DNA from 2 places in the Bacillus sp. SORGH_AS_0510 genome. Region 1 is predicted to be linked to the other one. Evidence: riboswitches for the same ligand, from Rfam matches in the RefSeq annotation. Region 1 holds a riboswitch; the other holds the start of a gene.
What was found. A riboswitch is a leader RNA that binds a small molecule or an ion and turns the genes downstream of it on or off. The one in region 1 is predicted to bind cobalamin.
Positions count from the first base shown of each region.

Region 2: another riboswitch for cobalamin. It lies ahead of QE429_RS16205 (DUF4430 domain-containing protein); the one in region 1 lies ahead of QE429_RS13300 (ribonucleoside-diphosphate reductase subunit alpha).

Region 1 is NZ_JAUTAU010000001.1:2,563,457-2,583,474, reverse strand. Features, by position in the region: gene QE429_RS13320 (lactate 2-monooxygenase) at 264-1,418, opposite strand; gene pepF (oligoendopeptidase F) at 1,605-3,419, shown strand; gene QE429_RS13310 (flavodoxin domain-containing protein) at 3,482-3,931, opposite strand; gene QE429_RS13305 (ribonucleotide-diphosphate reductase subunit beta) at 3,928-4,974, opposite strand; gene QE429_RS13300 (ribonucleoside-diphosphate reductase subunit alpha) at 4,992-7,280, opposite strand; cobalamin riboswitch at 7,411-7,610, opposite strand; gene QE429_RS13295 (5'-nucleotidase C-terminal domain-containing protein) at 7,726-8,178, opposite strand; gene QE429_RS13290 (alpha/beta fold hydrolase) at 8,314-9,333, opposite strand; gene QE429_RS13285 (VanW family protein) at 9,403-10,401, opposite strand; gene QE429_RS13280 (hypothetical protein) at 10,640-11,041, shown strand; gene QE429_RS13275 (proline dehydrogenase family protein) at 11,382-12,368, opposite strand; gene ftsZ (cell division protein FtsZ) at 12,560-13,753, opposite strand; gene QE429_RS13265 (TRAP transporter permease) at 14,070-15,977, opposite strand; gene QE429_RS13260 (DUF1850 domain-containing protein) at 16,012-16,548, opposite strand; gene QE429_RS13255 (TAXI family TRAP transporter solute-binding subunit) at 16,640-17,641, opposite strand; gene QE429_RS13250 (2-hydroxyacid dehydrogenase) at 17,868-18,848, shown strand; gene QE429_RS13245 (DUF2243 domain-containing protein) at 19,025-19,513, shown strand; gene QE429_RS13240 (cytochrome c oxidase assembly protein) at 19,661-20,018, shown strand, end outside.
Region 2 is NZ_JAUTAU010000001.1:3,145,117-3,158,188, reverse strand. Features, by position in the region: gene ribE (riboflavin synthase) at 1-569, shown strand, start outside; gene QE429_RS16220 (bifunctional 3,4-dihydroxy-2-butanone-4-phosphate synthase/GTP cyclohydrolase II) at 613-1,806, shown strand; gene QE429_RS16215 (hypothetical protein) at 1,922-2,047, shown strand; gene ribH (6,7-dimethyl-8-ribityllumazine synthase) at 2,091-2,561, shown strand; cobalamin riboswitch at 2,898-3,086, shown strand; gene QE429_RS16205 (DUF4430 domain-containing protein) at 3,218-5,026, shown strand; gene QE429_RS16200 (DUF4430 domain-containing protein) at 5,081-5,815, shown strand; gene QE429_RS16195 (energy-coupling factor transporter transmembrane component T) at 5,834-6,712, shown strand; gene QE429_RS16190 (ABC transporter ATP-binding protein) at 6,694-8,337, shown strand; gene QE429_RS16185 (ECF transporter S component) at 8,316-9,008, shown strand; gene QE429_RS16180 (transglycosylase domain-containing protein) at 9,037-11,136, opposite strand; gene QE429_RS16175 (ABC transporter ATP-binding protein) at 11,346-12,035, shown strand; gene QE429_RS16170 (ABC transporter permease) at 12,032-13,072, shown strand, end outside.

The DNA.
Region 1 (20,018 bases):
AATTCCCCCGTTAATTTTATATTTTTTTTAATGGCTCTGTTAAAGTTTTCTGTTGATTTCCGCTCCAGGCACGAGCGGTTCGTGGGTGTTTCGGCGAGCCTCCTCGACGCAAGCGCCTGCGGGGTCTCCCCTGAACCATACTCCCACAGGACATTGAATTACATCTTGAATTCGCCCACGCACGAAGGAAATGCGATAGCATTTTCGAGGAGTCTTCGTGCCTTCCGCTCCAATCAACAGGGTGTATTAATCAACACTGTTCTTTAACACAGCCTTTTTAATAAGTCCCGATTTAGCTCACTTACATAACGTTTCCCTGATAAAGCAAGTGTTAAGTCAAAATCTGCAATAAGGTTTCTAAGTACCTGTTTAACTCCTTCTTCTCCAGCCAAGGCTAATCCATACATATAAGGACGACCAACCATAACAGCCCTTGCTCCTAGTGCAATAGCTTTAACTATATCAGAACCACGTCTAATTCCACTGTCCATTAATACAGGGATTTCGTCTCCAACTTTATCTATGATTTCTGGCAAAGCTTCAATTGCCGGGATGGCTCCATCCACTTGTCTTCCCCCGTGATTGCTGACAATAATTCCATCTACACCATGCATTACTGCTAGCTTGGCATCCTCAGGATGTAAAATCCCTTTTAATAAGATAGGTAGAGTAGTTTGTCCTTTTATATATTCTATGTCATTCCAGGTTAATGAAGGATTTCCGAATACTTGAGCCCATAGCATAATGGCTGACCTCAAATCCTCTTTTGGAGACTTCTCTAACCGTGAACAAAAAACAGGATCTTCTAAATAATTACCAATTCCTTCTGCTTCTAGGAACGGTAAATACGCATGTTCAATATCTTTTTCGCGCCATGCCATCATGGGAGTATCAAGTGTAATGACAATAGCACTATACCCTGCAGCTTCAGCTCTTTTTACCATACTTGCAGCTATTTCCCTGTCACTACTCCAATATAACTGAAACCACCTATCTCCTTCTCCCATTTCCTCAGATATTTTTTCCAAACTATATGTAGATGCTGTACTCGCAACGAGTGGAACACCTATATCAGCTGCAGCACGTGCAGTTGCTAGTTCGCCTTCTGGATGGACGATAGATTGAACTCCAATTGGTGCAAGTAATAAGGGATATTGAAATTTTTTTCCAAACAATTCAATGCTTAAATCTCTCGATGAGGTATCACACAACATACGTGGTACTATATTCCATTTTTCAAATGATTTATTATTGTTCCTCGCTGTAACTTCTGCACCAGCAGACGCCGCCACATAGTAATAAGGTTTGGCTTCTAATTGCTCCTTAGCTTTTGCTTCTAACTCTTCATATGAAACTGGTATAATGTTATTCTCTATTTTTTGATAAACATTAAATTGGACTTTATTGCCGAAACCCATTGTCAAGATCCCTCCTTTTTCCGAAAACGTTTTCATTAATATGATATCACCCCGAAAATTAAATGGTCAATGAATTGACAAAATAGTAGGAAAATCCAAATTATTTGAGCTGGTTATTATTTGACTTAATTTTCTAATAATATATGATAAATTTAGTAGTTCGAAAGAATGGTAGGAGGAGACTAGATGGAAAAAACAGTTAAAAAACGTTTAGCCCGATCAGAAGTACCTGAAGAATTGACTTGGAACCTAGATGACTTATTCCTGTCAGAGCAGGCTTGGGAAGCAGAATTAGTTGCTATTGACCAGGAAATCAACAAGTTTGAACAATATAAAGGAACAATACATACAGGGGCAAAAGCATTATTAGACTGCTTATCTGCACAGGAACAACTGTCCATGAAAATCATAAAAGCTTGGACATTTGCAAATCTTAAACAATCCGCAGATGGAACTGATCCAATCAATCAGGCAAATTCAGCGAAATTTTCCGCATTACGTACGAAAAGTATCGCTGCACTATCGTTCATAAATTCCGAAATTCTTTCACTCGAAGAAGGTGTTATTGAAAAGTACCTTCAAGAAGAGTCAGAACTTGAGGCTTTCAGAAAGAGCTTAATGGAACTTCTTGAAACAAAAAAACATAGACTTTCACCTGAAACTGAAGAGGCGCTTGCAGCACTGGGTGAGCTCCAAGGATCTCCTTATCAAATCTATCAAATGGCGAAGTTGGCGGATATGGATTTTTCTCCAATACAAGATGAGAATGGACTTGAATTACCCGTATCATTTGCCTTATTTGAGAGCCGCTACGAATTTTCATCGAATACAGAAGTTCGTAGAAAGGCGTATTACTCTTTTGTGGAAACTCTTAAGAAATATAAAAATACGATGGCGGCAACCTTTGCTACAGAGGTGAAGAAACAGATCACCCTTGCTCGCATGCGAAAATTCCAATCCGTTACACATATGTTACTGGAGCCACAGCAGGTTACTTTGGAAATGTATAATAACCAAATTGATGTAATTTATAAAGAACTAGCCCCACATATGAGGCGTTTTGCCCAATTAAAAAAGAAAGTTCTTGGTCTAGATAAAATGCTTTTTTGTGACTTGAAAGCACCACTTGACCCGGATTTTGATCCAAAAACCACTTATGAGGAAGCGAGCCAACTCATAATGGATTCATTAAAAGTGATGGGCCCTGAGTATTCTGAAATTATGGAAAGAGGTTTTAAGGAAAGATGGGTTGACTTAGCAGATAATGTTGGAAAGTCCACAGGAGCTTTCTGCTCCAGTCCTTATGGAGCTCACCCCTATATCCTTATTACTTGGCAAGATAATATGCGAGGCTGTTTCACCTTAACACATGAATTCGGTCATGCGGGACATTTCTTTTTAGCCAATAAAAATCAGAGGATCATGAATGTCCGTCCTTCTATGTACTTTATAGAAGCCCCATCAACGATGAATGAAATGTTATTAGGTAACCATTTACTAAGTAATTATAAAGATAACAAAATGCGTCGTTGGGTAATACTGCAGCTCCTAGGAACCTACTATCACAATTTTGTCACTCATTTACTAGAGGCTGAATATCAACGTAGAGTCTACTCACTCGCAGAAGATGGCAAAGCACTAACGGCCAAAATATTAACAGATATAACCCAATCAGTTCTTTCTGAGTTTTGGGGAGATACAGTCGTAATTGATGAAGGGGCAAGTTTGACCTGGATGCGCCAGCCGCATTATTACATGGGTCTTTATCCGTATACGTATTCTGCAGGGTTAACGGCATCAACAGCTATTGCGCAGATGATCCTTGAAGAAGGTCAGCCAGCGGTGGATCGATGGCTGGAGGTATTACGTGCAGGTGGTACAATGAAACCGCTTGACTTATTAAAACACGCGGGCATTGATATGTCTACGCCAGAGCCTATAAAGAAAGCAGTGGCCTATGTTGGGTCCTTAATTGATGAATTAGAAGAATCCTATCAGTAATTTTATATGAAGAGAGGCTGACTCTGCCTCTCTTTTGCTTAACCCATTTACATTTGAAATACTCAGCAATTTGAACCCTGTATACACCTTTCCAATACGATGTTTACAAGTTGGATGCAACGGTTCAAGTCTTTCTGTTGGGGTGTTATCTCAATTTTTAAAGTAGCAACTAATTTCGTTTGTACATAGAGCATATCCTTAAAATCATCTACAGCCCCGCAAAACTTTGGATAACCACTATCGCCAGTGCCAACAACTGCCGTGATTAAATTTTTCAGATCTAAACTTTCAAACCCATGATAGATGGCCATCATTTCTTGGGGGATATTACCATCCCCCCAAGTATATGTACCAACAATAACAGCATCATAGTCATTCAAATTATGAATGGAAAATTGAGAGATTCTAAATAGAGAAACATCGACCTTTTTTTGAATAAATAACTGCTGAATCAAATTAACTAATTCTTCCGTGTTCCCTGTATTAGATGTATACACGATCGCAATTTTCATAATTCATCAAAACCATTTGTTTGCGTGACCTTTGTATATGTCCTCGACTTCTGTTCAAAAAAATCAGACTTTGTTCCATTGATCATTTCATCACTAAACACATGAATCCATGGCATGGGATTCGTTCTCTCCTCGTACAGATTCTCCAAACCTAACTGTCGTAACCGTTTATTGGCAAGATATTCTGTGTAATCCTCGTATTCTTTTAAATCAATTCCATTAATATTGCGCAAAATGACATGTGCCCATTCCTTCTCTAGTGCAACTGCCTGTCCAATTGATTCGTAAATATATTCAATATTTGATGCTGTGTTTAATTGAGGATTTTCAGTTAAAAGAATACGTAAAAAGAGAGACATAAAGTATGCATGCTGCATTTCGTCACGTTGAATATAGCTAATCATGGTACTTGTCTTTAGCATTTTTTGCTGACGGGCTAGGTGATAGAAAAAGGCAAACCCTGCATAAAAGTAAATTCCCTCTAGATTAATGGAATTCACAGCGAGCTGAAATAAATTCTGTGGTGTAGGATTAGCCCGAAAACATTCATAGGCATCTACTATTAATTGGTTACGCTTTTTAACAATAGGATCCTCTTTTGCTTGATTAAACCACTGATTTTGCTCACTTAGAGGGATAAGTGAACTTAATATATATGAATAGGATTCATTGTGAACAGCCTCTTGTTGGGCAATGACTGCAAATATTGCCTTAAAACTAGAATCAGACACATAGTCCATTACCTGAAACATTGTTGGTGTTTGTATACTGTCTAAAGAGGCAAGTTGTGTATTAATCCGTAGAAAAACCCTCTTCTCAATTTCACTTAATAAGTCCCATTGCTTAATATCATCTTGCATATTAATTTCTTGCGCCTTCCAAAAATTAGCCAATAAGGTTTGATATAATTCATACATTTGCGGGTAGGCGATATCATTCCAATTAAGCAACCCAGAGGACTGGCCATTTATTATTCCTGTTGATTTATTTGGAAACTCAGGATTTAATAGTTTTATTTTTAATAAAGATGAATGAATATCCATGTAAAATCTCCTCTCAATTAACTGTGACAAGCCTCGCATTCTTCTATTTCGGTTTGGGTGGTACTCCTTACGTAATAGGTCGTCTTTAGTCCATGCTTCCAAGCCTCTAAATGAAGATTTAACAATTCTTTTGCTTTAATATCATGGCGAACATAAAGATTGAAACTAATTGCCTGGTCAATGTGGCGCCCTCGTGCCGCATTTTGTTTAATGCTCCATATCTGATCAATTTCATGTCTTGCTCGACGGTAATAGTTGTAGGTAATGTGATTTAAATCTGGTGCTGTCACTTTAAATTTAAAATTTTTCTTTTCTTCAGCATATTCGACAGAATAAATCGGATCTATTCCATCAGTTGACCCTCCGATTTTTGCCGTTGAGGAGTTGGGAGCTATAGCCATAAGCCATCCATTTCGAATTCCGTGAATGGCTACCTGTTTCTTTAATTCCTTCCATCTCTCAGAATGGTAATTTTTCCGTAAAAAGTAGTCTCCGGTCTGCCACTCTGAACCTCTAAACTGACTATATGCTCCTTTCTCAGCAGCTAATTCCATGGATGATTGAATAGTGTAAAAAGCAATATTTTCATATAATTCATCTGCAAATTGAACGGCTGTATCCGATTCCCAGTGGATCCCCTTAAGTGCAAGGAGATGATGCCAACCAAATGTGCCAAGACCCACGGCTCGAAACTTTTTATTCGTAAGAAGTGCCTGTCCCACTGAAATTGTATTTAAATCAATGACATTGTCCAACATTCTAACCTGAATACGTATTAATCTTTCTAGAACGTTCGCTGGTATTGCTTTTGCAAGATTAATAGAAGACAAGTTACAAACTACAAAATCACCTGGTCTACGAACAATTATGATATTTCCATCTTCGTCCTGATATTCTTTTAAGATCGTGGTTGGTGACGTATTCTGCGCAATTTCTGTACATAAGTTACTGCAATAAATGGATGTACGGCCCTGCCCAGAAATGTGTTTATTCGGATTTTGTCTATTCACTTCGTCCCGATAAAACATGTAGGGTGTTCCTGTTTCTAGTTGTGATACCATAATTCGTGCCATTATATCCATGGCTCGATAAGTCTTACGGGGAAGAAGTGGATTTTTTACAGCCTCTTCATATTTCTCAGTAAAGAATTTCTGATCTCTTTCATCATAAAAATCTTCTAGTCCGAGCAGATTACCTTTTTCATCCTTCCAGCCCATGATTTGTTTAACCTGATGCGGACAAAATGTATGCCATTCTCCTATACTTCTACCACTATCATCTTTTTCTTCAAGTCTTTGCATAAATAAATCTGGAATGGTAACGCCTGTAAAAATATCATGAGCTTTCCGGCGCTCATCTCCATTATTTGTTTTTAGGTCAAGGAACCCATTCATCAAATCTTTATGAAAAATATCTAAATATACTGCGATGGCTCCTTGTCGCTGACCCAACTGGTCTACACTAACAGCTGTATCATTTACTAATTTTATCCATGGTACTACACCTGAAGAGTTTCCTTTAAATTTCTTAATATCGGATCCTAATGCACGAACTTTACCATAATAGATCCCGATTCCCCCTCCATCTTTACTTAACCTGGCAATATCCCAATTATTTAAATAAATACTATCTAGGGAATCATCGACAGTATCAATAAAACATGAGGATAGCTGGCCAAAACTTTTTCCTGCATTTGCTAATGTCGGTGTAGCAACTGTCATATATAAGTTACTTAAAGCCCAATATGCTTCTTTCACTAGTTGTAAGCGAATAGTCTTTTTTTCGTACTTCATAAGTGTCATAGCAATAATCATGAACCGTTCTTGAGGCAATTCATAGATATTTCGTTCATAATCACGTGCGAGGTAACGATCTGATAATAAGAATAATCCTATGTAATTAAACAAGTGGTCTTTTTCAGGTCTGATCACTTTGGCTAAATTATGTATTTCATCTTTACTATACAAGGCTAATAAGTCATTCGAATAGATTCCTAGATCCGTTAGAATGTGTATTAATTCATAAAAATTACCATATTTTTGTGTATGATCGTACCCCCTATTTTTTGCTGCATCTCTATATAGTTCACTTAAATAAAAATTTGCAGCAACAAAAGTCCAATCTGGTTGGTCTATTGCTATTTGGTTAACAGCATATAATAATGCTTGGTCATTAATATCAGTGGCTGTTCCTTCCAACTGACTTAATTGCTTTTTTAGACCAGAAGCATCGATTTGAAATTTCTGTTCAGCCTGTTTAATAGCTTCTAAAACTAAATCAAGTTCTGTTTGTACTTTAGTGTTCATATTTTTCCCCCAAAAACAATAAAATCCGCTCAAGGTGAATTGAGCGGATGAAACGATAACAATAAAGGAAAAATCAAAAAAAGATGTCTTCCTGTCGCCATCGAATCATCTTCTCAATCCCCGAAGAAGTTGAAACATCTTAAGAAAGACAGGTCTCCTGACTTATGCATCACCCTACTTTGAGCCCTTCCCGTATAAGCGCCTACTCTTTTAAGCTCTCTTATACAGTGGTTTCCTCATTTCGTCTGCATTTACAGTTGCGGGGGCAGTTCTGGTTTTACACCAGATTCCCTTTTAAGCCTAACGGCATCTCATCTTAAGGCAAACACAATATATAGTTTTTTGTTATTAAAATATAACAACATCTTGTATAAAGCGGTTAAAATAAATACTAGTATAAATCTCATAAAATATCAAGGTATATTTTTAATTCCCTTTTTTAGTATTATTGTACCTTCTGAATCCTGTTTTGTAGTGGATAGGAGAAGGCTTTAGGCTGTGCAGTAATGTAATTAACCAGTGCATCTAGATCAACAGGACCAACTTCTTTATTTTGTGCATTTGTAAAAACAGTAAAACCGTCACCACCACCTGATAAAAAGATGTTGGCTGTTACTGTATACGACTTAGCCGGATCAAGTTCTGTCCCATCTGGAAGCTTTATTCTAACGATTCTGTTTCCTACAGGCTTATTAGAGTCCCAAGTATACGTTAACCCCGATATTTGCAATATTGCGGTTCTTGAATTCCTTGCTACATGAATGGAATGATTTTGAGTCAAATTAGAACGTTGATTATTCTGCACCTCCACTACACGTGCTAATGTATGATCTTGTTCTCTCCATCCCAACAATCCAAAAATTGCTGTATACAAAAGTACCCTAAAAAACCACTTCATACAATTCCCCCTATATTTTTCTAAAAGAACCAAAGGTATTTTTTGCTTGGTATAGGAGGAATATGCATATACCTATAAATTGAAAAATCACGTAAACTTTTACGTGATTCCTCTTTGCCAAAACTTTTACAAAAATTAGGTATGAGCAAAATCAATTAAATATTGTTCTATCATTCTCGCATCATCAGGGTGAAACATATGCGATGAATTTTCATACCAAACCATATCTTTTCCAAGTGGTGCCTCAAGGTTTTTATAAAATTCTTCTAACGGCCGCCCGTCTACATGAACATCCTTGGCACCATGTAAAAAAGAGATTCGGGTATCTATTCTTTTTAATTGGTCTAACTTAATATTTGCAAAATCTTCGATCAAATCTTGGGTGTATGTAAGATTATAGGCACTATAAAAAGAATGAAAGATATCTAATAATGAATATTCTGGGCTAGTCAAAAATTGTTTGAATCCTCCAACCATACCAGGATGTTTAACCGTTTCACTTTGATAGACCATAGAATTATATTTAATTAAGGGACGACGGAATGCTGTCCATTGTCTTACATTCAGGTAGGGCGGTTGACCTAATTCCTTTAACTTCTTTAGTGTTTTTTGATCATTGGCTTGTTTGGCTTTTTTTGTAACCCAGTCATAACAGAGTTGATCATTATTTGACCAATTTAATATTTGTGAAATCCCCATATAGCCATAAAGCTTTTCTGGATACCTCGAGGCCATATTTAACCCAATAATTGTCCCCCATGAATGGGCAGCTAAAAATAACTTATCCTGTTTAAAACGGCTCCTAAGGATATCGACTAGTTCATTACAGTCATTAATAAATTGCTCTACTCTCATTGATTCTACAGGTGTCTTCCTATCGAAGGATTTGCCTGCTCCACGTTGGTCATAAAACACAACGACAAAATGTTTCACCAGCTCTTTGGTCATAGTTGAAACCGCATAGTCTTTCCCCCGAGATACTATGCCTGGTACAGGCATACAAGGTCCACCATGAACAAACAGCAAAACTGGATTTGTCAAATTATCAGCTTGAATTAATACAGTTTGGTCCACTCCACCCAATTTTATCTTCTCAATAGAATCAATCCCGGATGGTTCAATAGCAAACTCCCTTTTCCCAAAAAATAAAACCATAATTTTCCTCCCTCTCCTTAATAGGATTATACAACAAAAAGTGTCAGGAACCATGGTTCCTGACACCTTTTATTTCTTAGCAATTAGATTTTGATAAGTGGCTGACGTCCTAACTTCCACAGTTAATGTACCCTTACCATAAATGGCTTTTATCAAAAAGGGGTATCCAGTTGTGTTTTTAAATTGAAAATCCGGCCCTCCATATGACACTGTTGCATCTCGACCTGCTGGCACATAACCAACGGATAATGAATGGTGATGCTTTTCTACATAGTTAACTGCTAAAAAATCCACAGCGTTAAATAATGTTGAGGACGTCTGACAAATGCCACCGCCAATTCCATCTACCATTTTTTTGTTCACAATTTCCTTTGCCTTTTGATAACCGTGTGCTGTGTCACTTGGCCCCACTGTAGAATTAAAGGAAAAGATGTCACCTGACCCCACAATGATATTATTGATGGCAATCGCAGATAGCTCGATATTTTTTGATCGCCCTATAACACCGCTATTAAATCTGGTTGTAAAAGTTCCTACTACTACTTCACTTAAGTGAGCAATATCCTCAGGCTTATATCCGCTTTCTGTAACGTACAAGGGTAATTCAATATCTCCGCCAACGAGAGATGCGGCCATTACCTTCTCGACTAATTCAGACTCCTCTAGGATCACTCTAGGTTTTCCTTTTATAATTTGCCCATTGGTATCAATCTTATCGAGAACCATTCGTTGGTCGTACCCAGTTGATGATTCGGTTCCTCTGGCCAATTCTTTTGCCCATTTTTCAATTTCTTTCTTAAAGGTTTCTTTGTCTGTTGCAAATCCCATGGTTTCTGGTATAAAGGTCTTAATTATTATTTTTGTATTCGGGTCAATGATATTTACAACAATTTGCTTAGGTTCCTCTTCCTTCTGTGGCTCTTCTTTTGGTTGTTTCGCAGGTGTTTTTTGAGGTTGCGAAACTTTTTTATCTGAGGACACCTCTTTTGTGGTTTCATCCATACATCCCGTTAATCCTATTAAGCTACTCATAACTAAAATAGAAATAGCCCACTTCCTTTTGCTCATCTCCCCAACTACTCTCCTCTAAAAATTATTCAGCGCTGTCCTAATACCTACAGGGCACCATTCCCCATTCACCCATTTTATTCGTTCCAGCATGTCCTTATTACTTCATGAGTAAGGTTCATCAAAAAAAGCGAGGGCTATTTCTGCACCTTCAATAAAGTGTGCTATAATAAATATTGTAGTGATTAAATGAATAATAAACTTGCTTATAAAATTTATTTGGAAAAAGGTGCTATACATGGAAGGTTCGGTTGAAACTGTTTACTTCTTAGAAAATCCTGAGAAGAATATTATTAAATTTGCAACTGGGACACAGCTACGCTATGAGGATGTAATAAAAGATGTTTTTGGTGTGGCAAGTATCAATGATTTACACATGATGATCCAGTTCAACAAAGGCTTTCAGACAAGCATTTGTGAATGCCACGGAATTAGTGAAAAAAGTATTACACTTGACCGAATTATACGCATTGCATCTAAAAACGATTTACTTCGTTTCAAACAAGAAATATTAGACCAAATGTCCCAAGGGGAAGAAGAAACTTTGTGTCCCTTTGATTCCCGAATAAAACTGCAAGAAGGAATATTCCAATGGGATAACTCCAATTTTTCCTATAATGCCGTAAAGCCAGGTGCCTAACCTTGTGATGAATAATCACAAAGGCTAGGTGCCTTTTTTATTAATAGGCTTTGTTAAAGAATAGTGTTGATTTATACACCCTGTTGATTGGAACGGAAGGCACGAAGACTCCTCGAAAATGCTATCGCATTTCCTTCGTGCGGGGCGAATTCAAGATGTAATTCAATGTCCTGTGGGAGTATGGTTCAGGGGAGACCCCTCAGGCGCGTTTCTCCGAGGAAGCTCGCCGAAACACCCACGAACCGCTCGTGCCTTGAGTGGAAATCAACAGAAAATTTTAACAGAGACTAACAAAAATAAAATCCTCGCATCTATTAGATGGAGGATTTAAAAAGCAACATTATTTTCGATTTTTCTTTGCTTGCTTATTTGTCATTCTTCCTAATAAGAATGCACTTGCTGCAACACCAATAATAGTATTCGTTTTTTTGTTAAATACTTGTTTTGCAACAAGGTTTAGGTTTTGTGGACGTTCCGCAAGACGTCTCATAAAGTAACCGTACCAGTCATTCCCAAAAGGAACATACGTACAGAAATTATAGCCTTCACTTGCAAGCTTTAATTGCAGTTCTTTTCTAAAACCATAAAGCATTTGGAACTCATATTTCTCTTTTGGAATATTATTCTTTTTAACAAAATCTTTTAGGTAATTAATGATTCTATGGTCATGTGTTGCAATAGAAGTAAATTTACCATTTAATAAATGCCATTCTGAAATCTTAATAAAATTGGAATCGATATCCTTTTTATCCTGGAATGCAATCTCTGGTGATTCTTTATAAGCACCCTTTACAATACGGATACGATAATTTTTATATTTTTCAAGGTATTCCTGCGCATTGTGAAAATATGCCTGGATGACAGTCCCTACATTATCGTACTCGAGTGAAAGGTCGTCTAATAAATCAAAGGTAGGATTTAAATGGCTATAATCCTCCATATCTATATTTACAAAGATCCCATATCGATTTGCTCTATCAACAATTTCTCTCAAATTATTTAGACAGAAAGAATACTCAATATCTAAGCCCAACTGGGTAGGTTTTAAAGAGATATGCGCATCCACTTTATGTTCATTAATAGCTTCAATTACATTCAGAATTTGTTCTTTTGCAGCATTTGCTTCTTCTTCTTTAAATACAAACTCTCCTAAATTATCAACTGTACAAGAAATTCCGTGTGAGTTCAGCTCTTTAATACTTCTAATTACTTCTTCTATGTTCGTTCCTGCAACGACACTTTGTGCTCCCATTTTTAATCCATATTTTTTAGCAGCACTATTAAGAAATTGGTTTTGAGATAAACTCATAAAAATATCTTTCAACATAGCGATTACTCCTTGCAGTGATTTTTATATCACCATCATTATAGCACACGCTTTCAATAATAGTTATTTTGCGAATATTCCAACTTAATGTTGCTAATTTCTTACTAAATTTGTTTGATATATTGATTATTTCTACCATAAAAAAGGGTCCATCCTGGATTGGATGTACCCTACTTGCTCAGTCAATAATGTTATCTATTTCTTCTATTACGATTTCGTAAGAAGGTTGGAATATCAAGAGAATCCTCAGTATCTTGGGCTTGATGATAACTATGATCACTTACCTTTTCTTCATGTTCCTGCCACTGCTGACTCTGATTAAGAACTGGATCTTCTTTAACCATCGGTTCCTGTTTTGGTTGAATTGTTCCAAACTGTGGCCTTGACTTCCCTTCTCTTGAAGGAGTCGAAACATTTTTATTAACAGGTATATCATCTGTAAAGCCAGTAGCTATTACTGTTATCATAATTTCATTCTTCAAATTCTCATTAATAATAGAGCCAAAAATCATATTTAATTCATGATCTGCTGCAGAAGCTACAAGATCTGCTGCCTCTTGAACCTCGTATAAACTTAGATCAGTTCCTCCTGTGATGTTCATTAATATTCCCTGAGCACCATTAATAGAAGTCTCTAGTAAAGGACTGGAAATGGCTTTCTTAGCGGCTTCTACTGCTCGTCCATCACCCTTTGCTACACCAATTCCCATTAATGCCGTACCCTGATTAGACATAATAGTTTTAACATCAGCGAAGTCAAGATTAATTAATCCCGGTACAGCAATTAAGTCGGAAATCCCTTGTACCCCTTGACGAAGAACATTGTCTGCTTCTCGGAAGGCCTGAATCATTGGTGTTTTTTTATCCACTATTTGTAATAGACGATCATTCGGGATAATGATAAGAGTGTCTACGGCATTTCTCATTAATTCGATTCCACTTTGGGCGTTAGATGCACGCTTTCTTCCTTCAAAGCCAAATGGTCTAGTAACAACTCCAATAGTTAATGCCCCGAGTTCACGAGATATTTGGGCAATAGCAGGAGCAGCTCCTGTACCGGTTCCTCCACCCATACCTGCAGTTACAAAGACCATATCTGCACCCTTTAATACCTCTTGCAGTTGGTTTCTGCTTTCCTCCACTGCTTTCCTGCCTACTTCTGGATTTGCCCCTGCTCCTAAACCTCTTGTTAATGTTGCCCCTATTTGCATCCTTATCTCTGCTTTTGAAAGATTAAGAGCTTGTGCATCTGTATTTACAGCTATAAATTCAACACCCTGAATTCCTGCTTCAATCATTCGATTAACGGCATTATTTCCCCCACCGCCAACACCTATTACTTTTATTCTAGCTACTTGATCTATATCCATATTAAAATCCCACATTCATTATTCCTCCTACATGGCTGTTACATTGCCTCATTATTCAAAAAATTCATTATAGACTTTGTTACTATGTATTTTGTAGAATCCTATTCTACTTATTGTTATTTTAGCAAACTATACTTATATTTTACATAGTGAGAAAGTTCCTCTAACAGTAACTGTTACACATTATGTCTTTCCTACTATTCTACTAAACTTTGGTAAAGGTTCCAACTGGAAATGTCGAATATTACAAAATTAGTCATATTGAAATAGGTAATTTACTTTTTTGAACAAAAAAAGTCCTCCGTACAAAGAGGACTTTAAATAACTTTTGTTAGTTTTCTGGATTAGGAATTTGCCTTCTTTTATAAATGTATTGCAGGGACAGTAGAATACCAAATGTAAATAATCCAACAATATCACTAATTTTCTCTGGATAAATGAGGCATAAACCAGCAACGAGAGCGACTATTCGTTCAATCCAGAACATTTTTCTCATCCAAAACCCAATTACTCCAGCACTTATAGCAATCATTCCAATCAATGCCGTAAATACTACCCAAATAAGATACAACCAAGATGTATCAATCATCAATAATTCAGGTGATAAAACGAACATGTAAGGAATGATAAAGGCCGAAATGGCTAATTTTGACGACTCTACACCAGTTTTAAATGGCTCTCCTCCTGAAATTGCAGCTGCTGCAAATGCTGCTAATGCAACAGGTGGGGTGATATCTGCAACGATTCCAAAGTAAAACACAAATAAATGCGCAGATAAGTCAGGGACACCTAGTAAAATAATGGCAGGTGCTGCGATCGTCGATGTTATAACATAATTAGCTGTTGTTGGAGAACCCATTCCCAAAATAAGTGCAGCTATCATTGTTAAAAATAACGTTGGTAATAAAGCCCCACCTGCTAAATCAAGTAGACCGTTTGCCATTTTTAATCCTAATCCAGTTTTAGTCACTACGCCAACAATGATCCCCGCTGCAGCAGTAGCTGCAGCTACTCCAAGGGCTGATCTGGCACCATCCACCAAAGCGTCAACGATTCCCCTAAATCCAATCCTTGTATCTTTTCGAAATGTACTTACTACCACAGTTATTACGATTGACCATAAGGCTGCTCGGATGACACTCATCCCAGACATAAGGAGTATTATGATGGCGATAATTGGCAACAACAAATACAGCTTATTAAGTACTTCTTTTCGATTTGGCATTTCTTCCTTTGTTAACCCTCTAAGCCCAATCCGTTTCGCTTCGAAATGGGTCATAATCCAAATACCATTAAAATAAAGAACGGCTGGTATCGCAGCTGCTTTGGCAATATCCCAATAGCTGATCCCACCTCCGATAAACTCAACCATTAAAAAGGCTGCTGCACCCATCACAGGCGGCATTAATTGACCTCCAGTTGAAGAAGATGCTTCAACTGCACCTGCAAATTCCTTTTTATATCCCAGATTTTTCATCATAGGTATTGTAAAAGCACCTGAGGTAACCACATTAGCAACAGAACTTCCACTAATCGTCCCTTGTAGCGCACTAGAAAAGACCGCCACTTTCGCTGGTCCGCCGACACTCCGACCCGCAATCGCAATCGAAAGATCATTGAAATATTCACCCACACCCGTTTTTATTAAAAAAGAACCAAACAAAAGGAATAAAAAGATAAAAGTGGATGAAACAGCAATTGGGGTGCCAAGTATCCCTTCTGTGGTAAAAAACATTGTTTGAACTAGACGTTCTAAGTCCAGACCTCGGTGAGCTATAAACCCTGGCATATAAGGGCCGAAAATGGCATAAACCATAAAAACTATTGCGATGATTGTAATTGGAAGACCAACTGCACGACGTGTTGCTTCCAATACTAGCAAAATGGCAGCAAGCCCTACATAAAAATCGATATTGGTTACATTTCCTGCACGAAGGACTAAATCATCCATCATCATCGGCCAATATGCACCAACAATAACTGAGAAAATAGCTAATAATATATCGTACCAAGCTACTTTCTGTTCTTTCCCCCTATTTTTTCTACGTGCAGGAAAAAGTAAAAATATGAGTGCAAGAGCAAAACCTAAATGGATAGAGCGTTGTAGTTGCGCCGTTAATACACCAAATATTCCTGTATAGAGATGAAATAAGGAAAAGCATAACAAACCTATGAAGGTAATCCAGCCAAATACACCATTTAATTTTCTTGTTCCAGCCTCTGGGTCATATTTCTCCATCAATTCCTGCTGTTTTTCCCCAGAAAGTGCTTCTTCATAATGACTCAAGGATATTCACTCCTTTCCACTGTTGAAAAAAGGATAGTTTTTGTATTTCTACTTTTACGGAGGTTCCAGGTTTAACCGATCGGGATAAAGGATATTCCTTTTTATGAAAGATAACCCGGTGATTAGCTCGAACCTGCCCTACTCGTAAATAAAAATAAGGAAAGTCTCGATTCATATTTTTGATATAATATTTTCCATTTATATGTTCAAATCTTTCTCCTTCCTCTGCATTCGAGGGCATGCCGATTGAAAAATTCTCATACATCAATTCATATTGTTGTATTTGTCGATTAATGGTTATCCTATAGCTTTCGACTACATCTGTTAAATGAATAGAATGTGTGTATTTGATTTGAAAATCAGTTTCACCGTTTAATAGGATATAGGCTAGCTTTGCATTTGAATGAGCAGGCTGAAATACAATTGCTAGCCTTTGAGGGATTAACACTAGAAATCCAATAGCTACAATGAAGCAACTTGATAGCATAATGCTAAAAAACATTAACCTATTGCGACGCTGCATATTCACTCCTTGATTAATGAATGTTATTGATGGAGAAAACGAGACCGGCTAGCTCTCTGCTGCCGGTTAAAGATCAAGATGTCTCCACTTCTTATGGTGCCTTTACACCTTTTTCATCAAAATATTTTTGTGCCCCCGGATGAACATCAATTCCTACTCCGTTAAGCGCATTTTCAACCTTTATTAATTTACCTTTTGCATGTGTGACTTGGTCAAGATTTTCGAAAATGGCTTTCGTAATATCATAGACAACCTTTTGGGAAAGATCACTTCTTACTACTAACATGGCTTGAACAGCAACAGTAGTCACCTTATCCTTTAAGCCGTATGTTCCCGCAGGCACTTCATCCTTTACATAATAAGAATACTTCTTTATAAGCGCGTCAATTTTGTCCTGTTCAATCGGAACAATCACAACATCTTCAGTTGCAGAAAGACCCTCGACAGCCCCTGTTGGTGTACCTGCAGTAACAAATGCTGCATCAATGGTTCCATCTTGAATTCCTTGGGTAGATTCATCAAAGGATAGATCTTGTTTTTTAATATCATTTAGGGTCATTCCATGGACTTCTAGGATTTGTTCTGCATTCGCTGCGGTTCCGGAACCTGGCGCACCAATGGAAACTTTTTTTCCTTTTAAATCCTCGACAGACTTTATCCCTGATTTTTTCGTGGTTACTAGTTGAATAGTTTCAGGATATAGAGTAGCAATAGCTTTGATATTGTCTACCTTATTATCTTTAAACATCAGTTTCCCATCATTTGCATATGAAGCGATATCTGTTTGCGTAAAGGCAATTTCACCATCACCATTTTTTAGGGTGGTCATATTCTCTGCAGAAGCCCCAGAGGTTTCTGCGTTTGCTTCAATTCCTGTTGCATCCTTAATAATTTTTGCAAATGAGCCCCCCAGCGGATAATAGGTACCACCTGTTCCGCCTGTTAGGATACTAATGAACTTAGGTTTTTCTTCTGTCTTTGTTCCTTCACCTCCCTTTTTTTCTCCCCCATTCTCCTTACTGCCGCAGGCCACAAGAAACATAGACATAGTTAACAGAAAGACAAACCAAAGAATAAACCTTTTCTTTTTCAACTAAGATATCCCCCTTTATTAAATTGATTGCCTGTTTCCATACTTATTAACTATTTAGTACAAACTTGTCAATTATTACAAAGTTGGCACTTTAGACCTATAGAATTTTTTGATAGTATTTTTCAACATGGTATAGTACAAGAGTATGAGAATGTTTGACTCTTACTTCTTTCTATGTCACTTTATAGATATAAAATTCCATATATGAACAGGGGTTCTCTATCTAATGAAAAGAAAAATAATTGCCTATAACTTCGTTTTAAAGGAAGCTCTTGAACAACTTGATGATCGATTCGAAGTAGATGTTTTTGAGGGTATTAATCCAAAGACAAATCCCGCATTTTTACATGCGCTTAAAAATGCAGAAGGGATCGTTGGTCTGGCACTTCCAGTAGACGCGGAATTACTTGAATGTGCACCAAATTTAAAAATTGTTTCTAATAACTCTACTGGTTTTAATAACCTTTCCCTTGATGAGATGACTGCACGTGGCGTGATGGGGACAAATACACCAGGTGTACTTGAGGACACAACTGCTGATGCAATTTTCGGGATTCTCCTTGCTTCAGCACGGCGTATACCTGAGTTAGACCAATTCGTGAAAACAGGAAAATGGAAAGGGCATTTAACAACTGAACAATATGCCATAGATGTTCACCATAAAACTCTAGGGATTATTGGAATGGGGAAAATTGGTTCAACGATAGCTAAGCGAGCCCATTTTGGCTTTGACATGAATATTTTGTATCATAATCGCACACCTAATTTGGAAGCAGAAGAAAAATATAATGCTAAGTATTGTGAACTTGATACGCTTTTAAAAGAGTCAGATTTTGTTTGTTTAATGACGCCACTTACACCTGAAACTGAAAATATAATTGGCAATCGGGAATTTAAGCTAATGAAGAATTCCTGTATTTTTGTAAATGGTTCACGTGGTAAGACAGTCGATGAAGAAGCCTTAATTGAGGCTCTTAGAAAAAAAGAGATTTATGGTGCAGCAATAGACGTCTACCGTTCGGAACCTATTAACCGTGACCATCCACTCCTTCAATTTCCAAATGTAGTCACCACTCCACATATTGGATCTTCTACTTTTGAAACGGAACTGAAAATGGCTAAGTTAGCTGTTGAAAACCTACTCGCCGGCCTTACAGGAAAATGTCCAAAGAATTTGGTTAATCCTGATGTATTTAAAAAGAACTAATATATTTGTATGTGCCATCGTTAATTATTTTTAATTTAGTTTACGATGGCTTTTTGTTGTTCAAAATTCCCTTCTTTCTCCTAAAAATTGTTTATGTCAACAATTTTTAGGAGAAAGTGATAGTAATTGTTGAAACACTAACGGAGGGTCATATGAAGGTAAATGAAAATCTAAAAATGCAATCAAATAAGACTACTCAAACTTTGTATGGTAATCGTAATTTATGGTCAGGCATTCTATTCGGAATAGGGTTAGTAGCATTTATTGATGAAACTGTTTTTCATCAATTACTGCATTGGCATCATTTTTATGACCAATCAACGAGAGCTATTGGTCTTGTATCAGATGGTTTTTTTCATGCGTTTAGTTGGTTTGCAACAGTGGGAGGATTATTTATGGTTGCGGACCTTAGACGTAGGAATGCTTGGCTTTTTAAGAGATGGATAGGAGGAGTGTTTCTTGGTGCAGGTGGGTTTCAATTTTATGATGGAACCATTCAGCATAAACTCATGCGACTTCACCAAATTCGATACAATGTCCCTCTTTTACCCTACGACATGATATGGCACATAATTTCTACCATTTTAATTTTAGTTGGAATAGTTCTTATCATACGAAGCTCTAAAAGAGTAGAAAAACAGGAGTTGTTATTTAACAATGAATAATTTCCAGCACATGGAAAAAATATTGGGATTTTCCCCATTCCCATTACTAATGTGCCTACCATTTGTGTTGTTATTAGGTTTCTATTTAGTATTAGTAGGGATATCCATTCACCATCATAAAAGATGGTCTATATATCGAGTTTCCTTATGGTCGTTGGCATTTTTTGTGCAATGATAGCAGTTACTGGGCCCATTGCCAACCAAGGACATAATAATTTCTCTATGCACATGGTTGGTCATCTCCTTCTTGGAATGCTTGCCCCCCTTCTTTTGGTTTTGGCTGCACCAATGACTTTATTATTACGTACACTTCATGTCAAACCTGCAAGATTTATAGCTCAACTTTTAAAAAGCACACCATTATTCTTGATTACCAACCCCATTGTTGCTTCCTTATTAAATTTAGGAGGTCTCTGGCTGATCTACACAAGTAATCTTTTTGAAATGATGCAACATAATCTAGTTATCCATTTAATCGTACATTTTCATTTATTTCTTGCAGGTT
Region 2 (13,072 bases), 580 kb from region 1:
TTGAAGATGTCCATCTGGGAGACAGCATTGCTGTCAACGGCGTTTGTCTTACCGTTACTTCTTTTTCATTTAAACAATTTACAGTTGATGTGATGCCTGAAACTGTAAAAGCAACCAGTCTAAATGCGATAAAACGAGGATCAAAGGTGAATTTAGAAAGAGCCATGGCTGCTGGTGGAAGGTTTGGAGGGCACTTTGTTTCTGGACACATTGATGGAACAGGGGTAATAAAAAGCAAACAGACAGTCAAAAATGCGGTTTATTATGAAATTGAAGCAGATCCCGACTTACTTAGATATATCATATTAAAGGGATCGGTTGCTGTAGATGGGACAAGCTTAACTGTATTTGCTGTAACCGAGAATAGCTTTACTTTATCCTTAATTCCTCATACGTTATCTGAAACTGTTTTAGGAATAAAAGGACCTGGCGATATCGTGAACCTAGAATGCGATATGATAGGTAAATATGTCGGACACTTTTTAACAAACCTCTCAAACAATCATACTAAAACAAAGAGTCAAAAAGGTATAACAGCAAGCTTCTTAGAAGATAACGGCTTCAAGTAAGCCATCATGTACGTTTTTAAACGGATGAAAAGGAGTGAGTGGTATGTTTAATACAATAGAGGAAGCACTATCCGATTTAAAAGAGGGAAAAGTTATCATTGTTTGTGATGACGAGGATCGTGAAAATGAAGGGGATTTTATTGCCCTTGCTGAAAAAACGACACCCTCTGTTATTAACTTAATGGTTACTCACGGTAGAGGTCTTGTTTGTGTACCGGTTGAGGAAGGGTTAGCACAGAAGCTCGATTTATTTCCAATGGTTTCAAAGAATACGGATCCACATGGAACGGCCTTTACGGTAAGTATTGACCATAAGTTTTCAACGACAGGAATTTCTGCTTATGAACGGTCAGCAACCGTCTTAAGTATGCTTGATCCTGAAGCTAAACCAAGTGATTTTAAAAGACCCGGGCATATCTTCCCTCTTATTGCCAAAAAAGGTGGGGTGCTCCGCCGAACTGGACATACCGAGGCGGCGGTTGATTTAGCAAAATTATGCGGGGCAAAGCCAGCCGGTGTCATCTGTGAAATCATGAATGAGGATGGGACAATGGCACGTGTCCCTCAGCTAAGAAAAATTGCGGATGATCTAAATGTCAAAATGATTACCATTAAAGACTTGATTGAATACCGAAACAAAAAGGACAACTTGGTAAAAAGAGAAATAGAAATTAATTTGCCAACTGAATTCGGTACCTTTAAAGCTGTAGGGTACTCCAATCTTGTTGATGATAAAGAGCATGTGGCATTAGTAAAGGGTGAAATTGACCCTGAAAAGCCAGTCTTGGTTCGGGTTCATTCAGAATGTTTAACAGGTGATGTATTTGGTTCTTACCGCTGTGATTGTGGTCCACAGCTGCATGCTGCTTTAAGTCAGATCGAACAAGCGGGCAATGGTGTCCTTCTGTACATGAGACAGGAAGGACGGGGAATTGGCTTGTTAAACAAAATGAGAGCGTATAAGCTTCAAGAAGAAGGCTATGATACGGTTGAGGCGAATGAAAAACTTGGCTTTGGTGCTGACCTAAGAGAATATGGCATTGGTGCACAAATCCTTAAGGATCTTGGGATAAAAAAGATGATGCTGTTAACGAATAATCCAAGAAAAATAAAAGGTTTGAAGGGCTATGACCTTGAGGTAGTGGAACGGGTGCCGCTTCAAATGGAAATGCGTAAAGAAAATGCGAATTACCTAAGAACCAAGCATGATAAGTTAGGACATATGTTTCATTATTAATTATATGTTGTGTTAAAGAACATTTCTGAATTTTTTACCCTGTTGATTGGAGCGGAAGGTGCGAAGACTCCTCGAAAATGCTATCGCATTTCCTTCGTGCGTGGGAGGATTCAAGATGCAACTCAATGTCCTGTGGGAGTATGGTTCAGGGGAGACCCCGCAGGCGCTTTTCGCCGAGGAAGCTCGCCGAAACACCCACGAACCGCTCGCACCTGGAGCGGAAATCAACAGGCAATTTTAAAGAGTGAATATATAAATAAAATTAATTATTTGGAGGCATTTACATGGGACACACATTTGAAGGAAATTTAGTTGGATCAGGATTAAAAGTTGGAATCGTGGTTGGCCGATTTAATGAATTTATTACGAGTAAATTATTAGGTGGAGCACAGGATGCGCTGAAAAGACATGGGGTAGATGAATCCAATGTCGATGTTGCTTGGGTTCCAGGTGCATTTGAAATTCCATTGATTGCACAAAAAATGGCAAATAGTAAAAAATATGATGCCGTGATTACACTTGGTACAGTTATTCGCGGCGCAACACCTCACTTTGATTACGTTTGTAATGAAGCAGCAAAGGGAGTTTCTGCTGCATCAATTAATAGTGGAATACCTGTCATTTTCGGTGTATTAACGACAGAATCAATTGAACAAGCTGTAGAGCGTGCTGGAACAAAAGCTGGCAACAAGGGCTGGGATGCCGCAGTCGCTGCAATAGAAATGGCTAATTTATGCAGAAATCTTGAGCAATAATCATTACACTTGAAAGCTAAAAAATAGGAGAAGGTAATGTGCCCTCTCCTATTTTTTATGGAAAATGACTAATTTATTAATGATTGGATTCCGTTTTTTTATTTATTTATGCAAAAATTGCACAGTGCAGTGTAAAATTACACAATAGTTTAAGAGGTAAGTTATTTATCAGCGGAATTTCTAGGTTTATCAGCGAATCTAGAAATTTATCAGCGAATTATTAACTGTTATCAGCGAATCTAAGAATTTATCAGCGAATCAAAAAAAGCAACAATATATAGATATAAAATATATACAAATGTAACTGTCTTTTACTATAATAGGATTAACATAAAAAAATAAATTGGTAAAACAGGTGCTAAGGTCTTTTACAAGATTATTAGCTTAATAGGGAAGTTGGTTAAAAGCCAACGCGGTCCCGCCACTGTAAATGGGAGCAACCTAAACATGTCACTGTCGATAGATGGGAAGACTTAGGGAGCGAAGATCATGAGCCAGGAAACCTGCCTGTTTTTGAACACAACGGCCTACGCGGATAGGAGAGTGTTAAGAATTGAAGCGGTTTTCTCGTTTCTTCCTTAACGTACATAACACTCCTCCTCCTGATAGGGGGATTTTTTTATGTCTATTTAATCTGGAAAGGAAGAGTCTCGAAAATGGTGAAGAAAAGTAATTTATGGTTAGTTATGCTTTTAATGTTCACGTTAATAACAAGTGGCTTCCAAGCACCTGTATTAGCAGCAGAACAGGGAAAACAAGGAACCATCACGGTAATTGGAACAGATGAGTCCAATCCCATTCTAGCTAAAACAACCGTTCAATTGGGCGAAAAGGAAACTGCAACAGAAGCACTAATACATACTGTTGGAGAAAGTAACGTTGAATTTACAGATAGCTCATATGGAAAAATGTTAACGGGTATTAATGGGATAAAAGCGGAAGGGACGAATTATTGGGCATTCTTTATTAACGGAGTGTCTGCACAGGTGGGATCCGACAGCTATATCGTACAAAATGGGGATCAATTAACCTTCCGGCTGACAGATTGGACAAAAACGCCACAAAAAACAGTTTCATTGAAAGTGGTAAATGGTGAGAAGGGTACAGTTACTGATTTATCAGGTATTGAAGTAATTGGCAGTCCAACAGCATTTCAGCTTTTACAAGTGGCCCTAGGTCCTGATAAAGTTGGCTACAGTGAGAGTCAATATGGCAAAATGATTACATCCATTAACGGTATTGAAGCCGAAGGAACAAATTTTTGGGCTTTTTACGTAGACGGGAAAATGGCTGATGTCGGCGCAGATTCATTTGGAATTCAGCCAGGCAATCAAATTAGTTTTCAGTTAGAATCTTGGCAGGCACCAGATGAAGGGAATACAGGTGGAGAAACAAACCCAAACCCAAATCCACCTGGAGGAACAGTTTCTGATAAAACCATCCAAACTTCTGTTGATTCAGCCAGCAAATATGTGTTGCAGAATCAAATTGGCGAATGGGAAGTCATCTCATTAAAACAAACAGGAAAAACGATTCCATCAACATACCTTAATTCAGTTAAATCACTAGTCAAAGAAAAGCAAGGAAAGTTCAATAGAATAACGGATACTGAACGTTATGTTCTTGGTATACTCGCTGCCGGTGGAGATCCTACTAATGTGGAAGGCTATAATTTGGTTGAATCCATCTACAATGGTAATGTCACAAAGCAAGGGCTAATCGGAGTTTCCTATGCATTGATTGCTTTGGATAGTGCAAACTTTTCTGTACCAGATTCTGCCCAATGGACACGTGAAAAATTATTGAATCATTTAATTGATAAACAAAATCAAGATGGCGGCTGGGCCTGGGATGAGACAACTACCAGCGATATTGATACAACAGCGATGATTTTAACAGCCCTTGCTCCATATAAAGAAAAAGCGGAAGTTAAGGAGAAAGTGGATGCAGCCATCAACTATTTATCATCACAATATAAAGCTTCAAAAATAGATAATAGCTCCACAGCAGCACAAGTTATTATTGCACTTTCCACATTAGGTGTGGATGCGAATACAAGCTCATTTTCTGGTCTTGTTGAATATTTCCTAACTTTTCAAAATGCCGATGGGGGCTTTGATTGGCAAGGCGGAGATGTGAGTGATGCATTCACTACTTCACAGGGGATTCAGGCATTAGCTTCCTATCAGCTTTTTATAAAAGGCAAAGGCTCTTTGTACCAACTTCCATTAGTTGAACAAAAGCCAGAAACGGAAAAGCCAGAAACAAATAAGCCTGACACTCAAACACCTACAGAGGATACAACTGCACAACCAACTGAGAATAAAAATAACAATAGTAATGGTGTTACGGGACATAAGTTACCAAACACAGCAACAGATATATATAACCTGCTAGCGGTTGGCTTATTGCTTATTCTGATTGGAAGTTTAGTTTATTTGAAGCAAAGAAAAAGATTTTCATAAGTAATGATGAGGCTGACTCCTTTTAGTCAGCCTCACCCAAGAGGAGGGTACATCATGAAAAAATGGTTAAAAACAACAACATTACTTACTTTATTATTCGTTCTGTTCTCCTTAGTCGGTTGTGGAGCAACTGAACAAACGGCAAAGGAAACCAAAAAAGAGAAAGAAAGTGTTTCAGTAGTAAAACCAAAAGAACAAGAGAGTAAGGAAGAAACAAAGGTAGTAGAAAATAGTGAGCAGAACCAAACAACAGTTTCAACAGTTACGGCTACGGAAGAGAAGAAAGAAAGTCAGGCTACAACCCAATCTAGTACGCCTAAGCAAACGAGTCCAACTAATCAACAGCAACCAACGACTGCAAAAACAAATACGGCTTCTACTTCAACTAAAAGTAGTTCACCTAGTACAGCAACCCAGAAGCCATCGTCAACTACTCCCGCATCAAAGCCAAGTACAACTACAACACCAAAGCCGGACACAACTGTAACATTATCCATTGTCGGACCAAAGGACCGCGGGACAATTTTAGCTTCCACAAAAGTTACGTTTAAGGATGGTGACACCATCTATGATATTATTGTAGGAACAGCTAAAAGCAAAGGGATTGTTATAGATTCTCGTGGAAGCGGAGCAACTGCCTATATTGAAGGAATTGATAACATTTATGAGTTTGATTACGGTGCAAAAAGCGGCTGGGTCTTCAAACAAAATGGAGTTAGCCTCACAAAGAGTATTGGGGTTACAAAAATTAAAGATGGTGATCGGATTGAATGCTTATATACCGAATAAAAGTGAGGGGAACTTAGGATGAAAGATCGTTTTGAACGTCTTCATCCTCTTGTATCCTTTCTTTTTTATGTTGGGGCTGTGACCCTTTTAATTATTATGTTACATCCTATTTTTCTTGTTACCGGATTAATAGTTGTTTTTATTATTAACTACATACATGACCAATTAAAAGGAATTCGGCGTTGGTATATTTTTATTATATGTACCTTTCTTCTCATGATCATTACTAATCCGCTATTTAATGAGAGGGGTAGGCATCTACTCTTTGAATTCAAACAGCATCGGGTTACATTGGAGGCAGTGCTTTATGGTGGAATGAATGCCATGTCCATTATTGGTATTATTGTTTTATTTATTTCTTATAACATCATCATGACACCTAATAAGTTACTATTTCTCTTTTCAAAAATCATGCCGCAATTTGCTGTTCTATTGATGTTGACCCTCCGATTTATTCCATTAATGAGAAGAAGAATGGAGGAAATTTCGATTGTTCAAAAGAGTAAAGGAATGTCTGTAGCCCATGGCAAATGGAACACAAGGGTCAAGACGGGAATGCTGTATATACAGACGCTATTAACCTATTCGCTAGAGGAAGCAATTCAAACAGCGGATTCAATGAATGCAAGGGGATATGGGAAGGCAAACCGTTCCTCTTACGAGTATTTTAAGTGGAAGAAATCAGATTTCCTATCTATTTTGTATTTAGTTGTCCTTTTTGCTTTCATTATCATTGAACGCTTTTCAGGTTACGGGGTCCTGACCATCTATCCAATTATGGAAGCGTGGCAGTTCACTGGGATGGATATCATAACATATGCTTGTTATTTAATGTTCTTAAGTTTTCCTATCATAGTAGAAGTAGGTGGAATGTTCCGATGGCGTTTATTGAATTGAATGATGTCACTTTCACATATCCAGATTGTTCAGAACCTGCCATAAGGGAGCTATCACTTAAAATTAATAAAGGTGAATTTGTCGTGCTGTTCGGTGCATCCGGTTCAGGAAAAAGCACGCTCTTACGATTATTAAAAAAAGAAATTCAGCCCCATGGAACTCTTGTAGGGCAAATTTTATTCAATGATCAAACTAGTCAAAGTACAGAAGGGGTTTCAAAGGAGATCGGCTTTGTTTTTCAAGATCCAGAAAATCAGATGGTTGCAGATGACGTTTTGCATGAAATCGTTTTTGGTCTGGAGAATATCGGTCTAGACACGAATGAAATGAGAAACAGGGTAGCAGAAATGGTTCACTTTTTTGGAGCAGAGGCCTTGTTACACAGAAAAACTCATGAACTTTCGGGGGGAAAGAAACAACAAATTAATCTTGCTTCCGTTCTTCTCATGCAGCCCAATATTTTATTGCTAGATGAGCCGACAGCACAGCTGGATCCGGTTAGTTCCAGGGAATTTTTAGATATACTAAAAAGATTAAATGATGAATTTGGGATGACGATTATTATTGCTGAACATCGACTGGAAGAGGTTTTTACATTAGCAGATCGGATTATCATGATGGATCAAGGAAGAATTGAAATAGCAGGGGAGCCGAGAGAAGTTCTTCCTAAGATTTGGGATTCGCCCAAAAAAGCGTTTATTCCTAGTATTCCAGCCTTGTTTCTAAGGATGGGTGGCAATGGAAGGATTCCTTTAAGCGTGAAGGAAGGTAGAAATTGGGCGCAAAGGGTCGGATTTGAATCACTTCATCAGGAAAAAAAAGTTTCCGATATTTCGACCGATAAAGAACTAATGCAAGGGATCAATGTGTCTTACCGCTATAATAAACAGGAAATTCTAATATTAGACGAGCTCACTTTCAGTTTACAGAAGGGTGAATGGTATGCTCTTTTGGGTGGAAACGGTTCAGGTAAATCCACTTTACTTAAAGCCCTCGCTGGTTTAATGAAGTTGGAAAGTGGGAAGATTTTTCTCGAAGGAAAGCCTTTAAAAGCATATAAAAACAAGGAATTAATAGGAAAAATCGGCTATTTACCACAAAACCCAAAGCTCTTTTTTATTCATGACACAATTGAAAAAGAAATAAAGGCTACAATGGCAGAATGGGGCCTAACCAATATGAATGAAGTACAGGCATTGCTTAATGAATTAGGTATTGTTCATTTAATGTCTTCCCATCCTTATGATTTGAGTGGCGGTGAGCTACAAAAGGCAGCATTAGCATGCTTGTTAATACGAAAGCCGGAGATACTTTTGCTGGATGAACCGACAAAAGGCTTGGATCCTTTATCAAAAGAAAACTTATCTAAGATTCTTTTAGCACTAAGAAGTAAGGGAATGACCATTTTCATGTCAACTCATGATGTTGAATTTGCAGCACTTTATGCTACGAAATGTGGAATGATGTTTCAAGGGAAAATTACTTCTGAAGAGATACCAAAGAAGTTTTTTAAAGGGAATTTCTTTTATACGACAATGATACAACGGATTTTTCGAGATAGTATGGCTGAAGCCCCGATGACGTTAGAGGAGGTTTCCCGGCCATGCGTAGCAACAAAGCGTTAAAGGTCTTACTCATTTTATTTATTCTTGTATTTTTATTAGGGTCAACGTATCTGTGGGAAGATGCGTATTTATGGTTGAGCTTCGGCTTTGTCATTCTTGCCATCTTTGTTTTTCTCGTTCGCTTTGAGCGGCGAAAGGTGGAACCTAGGGAGCTCGTTTTATTGGCAGTATTAGCATCCATTGCGGCTGTTGGACGGATTCCATTTGCAAGTCTCCCAAGTGTTCAGCCTACTACATTTGTGATCATGATGTCTGGCTTTGTATTTGGTGCAGAGAGCGGTTTTATTATTGGTGCAGTAGCTGCGCTTGCCTCAAATATGATTTTGGGACAAGGACCGTGGACTCCCTGGCAGATGGCTGCATGGGGGTTAGTTGGATTAACGGCGGGATGGTTGAGAACTACCAAGGTTATGAACAGGAAAACAGGAAGGATCATCTTTGGCATTGTATGGGGGTTTTTGTTTGGCTGGATTATGAACTTATGGGGTTTCTTATCCATCGTTCAATCGGGAAGTTCTTTTGAATGGAAGGCCTTCCTCGTTTATTTAATTGGCAGTGCAACCTTCGATACTATGCATGCCATTTCAAATGTTTTCTTTTTGCTTTTATTTGGTGACCTTTGGTTGAAAATCCTGTCCCGATTTAAGCGGAAATATGGACTGCTTGAATAGAATAAAAAAATAGCACGCATTTTGCGTGCTATTCTTTTATTGTTTTTATTTTTTCGATCAGGAAATTGATTCCTTCGCCAACTTGATACAAAGCCTTATCCAAGCCCTCTTTCCATCCTGGGGCTTTTTCTTTGATCGTTGTTCCTAGCTTTTGAGCATTCTCATTTAATTCTTTGCTGATTTTCTTCGCTTGCTCATTGAAATTTGTTTTCTGTGCAGTTTTGCCGGCAAGCTGGGCATTAACAGATACTACATCAAATTGTTCTTTAGGAAGATATCGACTCGATTCTTGCATGATTTCTTTAAAAATAGGGACCACATTAGCCGAACTTGAGCTCGGCAGGTAATGCTGCTTATCTGTTTGGTCGAAGCCGATCCAAATGGCACCGACTAGGTTCGGAGTATATCCCGCCATCCATTGATCTTTTGTCCCATTACTTGTAAATGAGAGCTGGGTCGATCCAGTTTTTCCAGCCAATTGAAGTCCTGGAATACGAGCGCGCCTGCCTGTACCTGACTCAACAACATTCAACAGCATGGATGTCATTTCATCTGTTACCTCTTTAGAAGTAACCTTGGTTGTTTTTGATTCCCGTTCGGCAATAATGTTGCCAGTCGGACCAACAATTTTTGTAATTAAGTGGCTTTCCATTCGTTTTCCACCATTTGGGAACGCCGAAAAGGCATTCGCTAATTGAAGAGGGGACACCCCTTTACTCATACCGCCAAGAGCAATGGCCAAGTTTTTATCTTCTTTTTCAACAGGAATCCCAAAGCGCTTAAGTGAGTCCATTCCTTTATTTAAGCCTACTTCATTTAAAAGCCACACGGCCGGTATATTTAATGACTCTTCTAGGGCCTTATACATGGGCACCTTTCCACTATAGGTTCTAGAAAAATTCTCAGGTTTATAATTTCCAAAGGTAATGGGTTCATCTTTAAGTTCAGAAGAATAGGTATATCCTTCTTCTAGTGCAGGAGTGTATACAGCTAAAGGTTTCATTGTCGAACCCGGTTGAGCCCTTAATTGTGTGGCTCGATTAAACCCACGGAATACATGTTCACCTCGACCGCCAACGAGCGCACTGACACCACCAGTTTTCGGATCCATTAACACGGAACCGCTTTGTACTAAGGTATTGCCCTTTCCTTTTGGAAAAAGATAAGTTTTGCTATAAACCTTTTCAAGCCCAGTCTGCAGATTTTGATCCATTTCTGTATAGATCCGATATCCTCTGGTTAAAATCTCATCCTGCGTTAAGCCGTATTTTGAGATTGCCTCATTTAATACCGCATCTACATAGTAAGGATACTTCCGTTCAACAAAGCTGCCCCCGCCATCATGTAAACGAATTTTTTGCTTCTTTGCTGTGGTGTACTCTTCCTTAGTAATCATTCCGAGCTCTTTCATTTTTGCTAAGACTACATTCTTTCGTTTCATCGCTAGATCATAATTTTTGTAAGGATTCAGGTAATTCGGTGCATGTAAAAGTCCAGCTAGCATGGCTGCTTCACCGACCGTCACATCTTTAATATTTTTATTAAAATACTTTTTAGAGGCGTTACCAATTCCCCAAGCACCGCTTCCAAAATAGACCTGATTCAGGTACATTTGAAGAATTTCTTCTTTTGAATAAACTTTTTCGATTTTAACAGCAAGGAATAGTTCTTCGGCCTTCCGCTTATAGGTACGTTCAGGAGATAGAAGAGCATTTTTCGTAAGCTGTTGTGTTAAGGTGCTTCCTCCCCCTGTGATTCTCCCAGCAAACAAGTTACTAAAAAATGCACGGGCAATCCCTTGAATATCGAAACCACTATGTTCATAAAAACGTTCGTCTTCAATGGCCACGACGGCATTTGGTACATATTTTGGCAGTTCACTAACCGTTACACCTTTTGTCCGATTGGTTGCCACATTCGAAGCAACCTTACCATTTTTATCATAAATAACGGTTGGCTGACTAAGACCTTGTTTTAAAGACTCTACATTGGCTCTTGTTGCCAGCCAGCCGAAATAAGAGATAGTTACTAAAACGACAACAAGGATTGTTAACATAAAAATTTGGGTGAGGTGCCTTTTCCTCCAGAAACGACGCAGCATGTCCCAAAGTGGATGTAATTTCTCCATGTGATCTCCTAACTTTCAAAAAGGAATTTTTGCTTCATCTATTATAAATTTTCTAGCACAAAAAGACCAACAAAAGGGTTTTTCCTACTACTATCCCCCTCTTTTATGAAATTAACTACACAAATGGAGAAAAAAGCAAAATTTGTGTAGGGGTGCGGCAGATACACTTCGTCTAATAGGATGAAGTGAGTGAGAAACAGGAGGAAATTATGATTACAATTAAAGATTTGAGCCATGATTTTGTTATTGGTAAAAAAGGAAGACAAACGATTATCCCAGTCCTTAGAGATATTTCTTTTACGATTGAAAAAGGGGAAATTGTTACTATAGTTGGTCGGAGCGGTTCTGGAAAATCAACGCTGCTAAATTTAATTAGCGGTTTTATTCATCCAATTGTGGGAGAAATCTGGATGGATGGAAAAAAGGTCTCTGATTTTAATGAAACGAAATTTGCTGAATTTCGAATAAAGAACTTAGGATTTATTTTTCAAAGCTTTCAACTCATTCCCAGCATGACTGCATTCCAAAATGTAGAACTCCCTTTGATATTAAAAGGTGTAGATGAGTATGAGAGAAGAAGGCAAACAGAGGCTGTCTTAAAGAAGGTAGGATTACTAGATTATCAGGATCATTATCCAGGAGAACTTTCTGGTGGACAGCAACAACGGGTGAGTATCGCGAGAGCACTAATAGTGAATCCGCCAATCATTTTGGCAGATGAACCGACGGGTAGTCTTGATAGTGAAACAGAAGAAGAGTTACTTCAATTCATTAAAGAGTTAAACAGGGATTTAGGCATCACCTTTTTAATCATTACACATGATGATAAGGTAGCTGACATCGGCCACAGAAAAATAGAGCTGATAGACGGTCGAATGGTGGAGGGGGTACTTGTATGAAGATGAAAGACCAATTTCGTTTTGTAAGACAAAATATGAAGAAAAATAGAACGAGAGTATACATGACAATCCTTGCTACGGCAATGGGCTGTGCCTTCTTAATCGTACTAGCTTCTGTGGGATTTGGGTTGCAGAAATCAGTAGTGAAAGAAATAACAGAGCGTAGGGTGATTACCCAAATTGATGTTCATGGAAAGGAGACCAATGATCAAGGTGGTTTCCAACCTTTATCAGATAGTGATATTCACATGTTTGAGAAGATTGAGAATGTGAAAGCTGTTACTAGAAGGAAAGTATTGCAGCAGGAAAGCACCTATACAATCGCTGGATACTTAGAGGGAGCTCAAACCTATGTCGCTCATTTTCCATCAGAAATTAAAGCTGGTTTGGAATTATCAAAAGGGAAATTACCAACAAGCAAAAATGAAATAGTCGTTGGATATAATTTTCCTCTTAATCTAGCTAAAAAGGATGTAAATGAAGAACTCTATGATGATAAGGGTCAAGTAAAAGAAGAATACCGCTATGCTGGGAATTTAATTGGTGAAACAATTGATTTAACTATTAAACAGTTTAAAAATGGGAAGGAAGAAGAAAAGAAAATTCCCTTATCGGTTGTTGGTATCACCAAAAAGCCAACTAGAGAATGGATGGAAGATCGAAACGTATATATCTCTGAAAAGGTGTTACGTGAAATTGAAGGATTTACCGGAACACCGAAAGGGATCATGCTGGACCCTGCTAATGAAAAACTAGAAGGAATAGATGCGAACGGAGAAACCTATGATGAAGTAAAAATCTACGCTAAAAACATGGAAGCGGTGCAGAATATTTCTGATCAATTAAAAGACAAGAAATATGTTACCTATTCTGTTGTAAATGAATTAAAAGAAGTCAATACGGTGTTTATGATTGCAAAAGCAGGGCTTATTTTTATAGGAACCATCGCCATCTTAATTGCTTCGATAGGTATTTACAATACGATGACAATGGCTGTCACTGAGCGGGCACCTGATATCGGAATAATGAAAGCAATT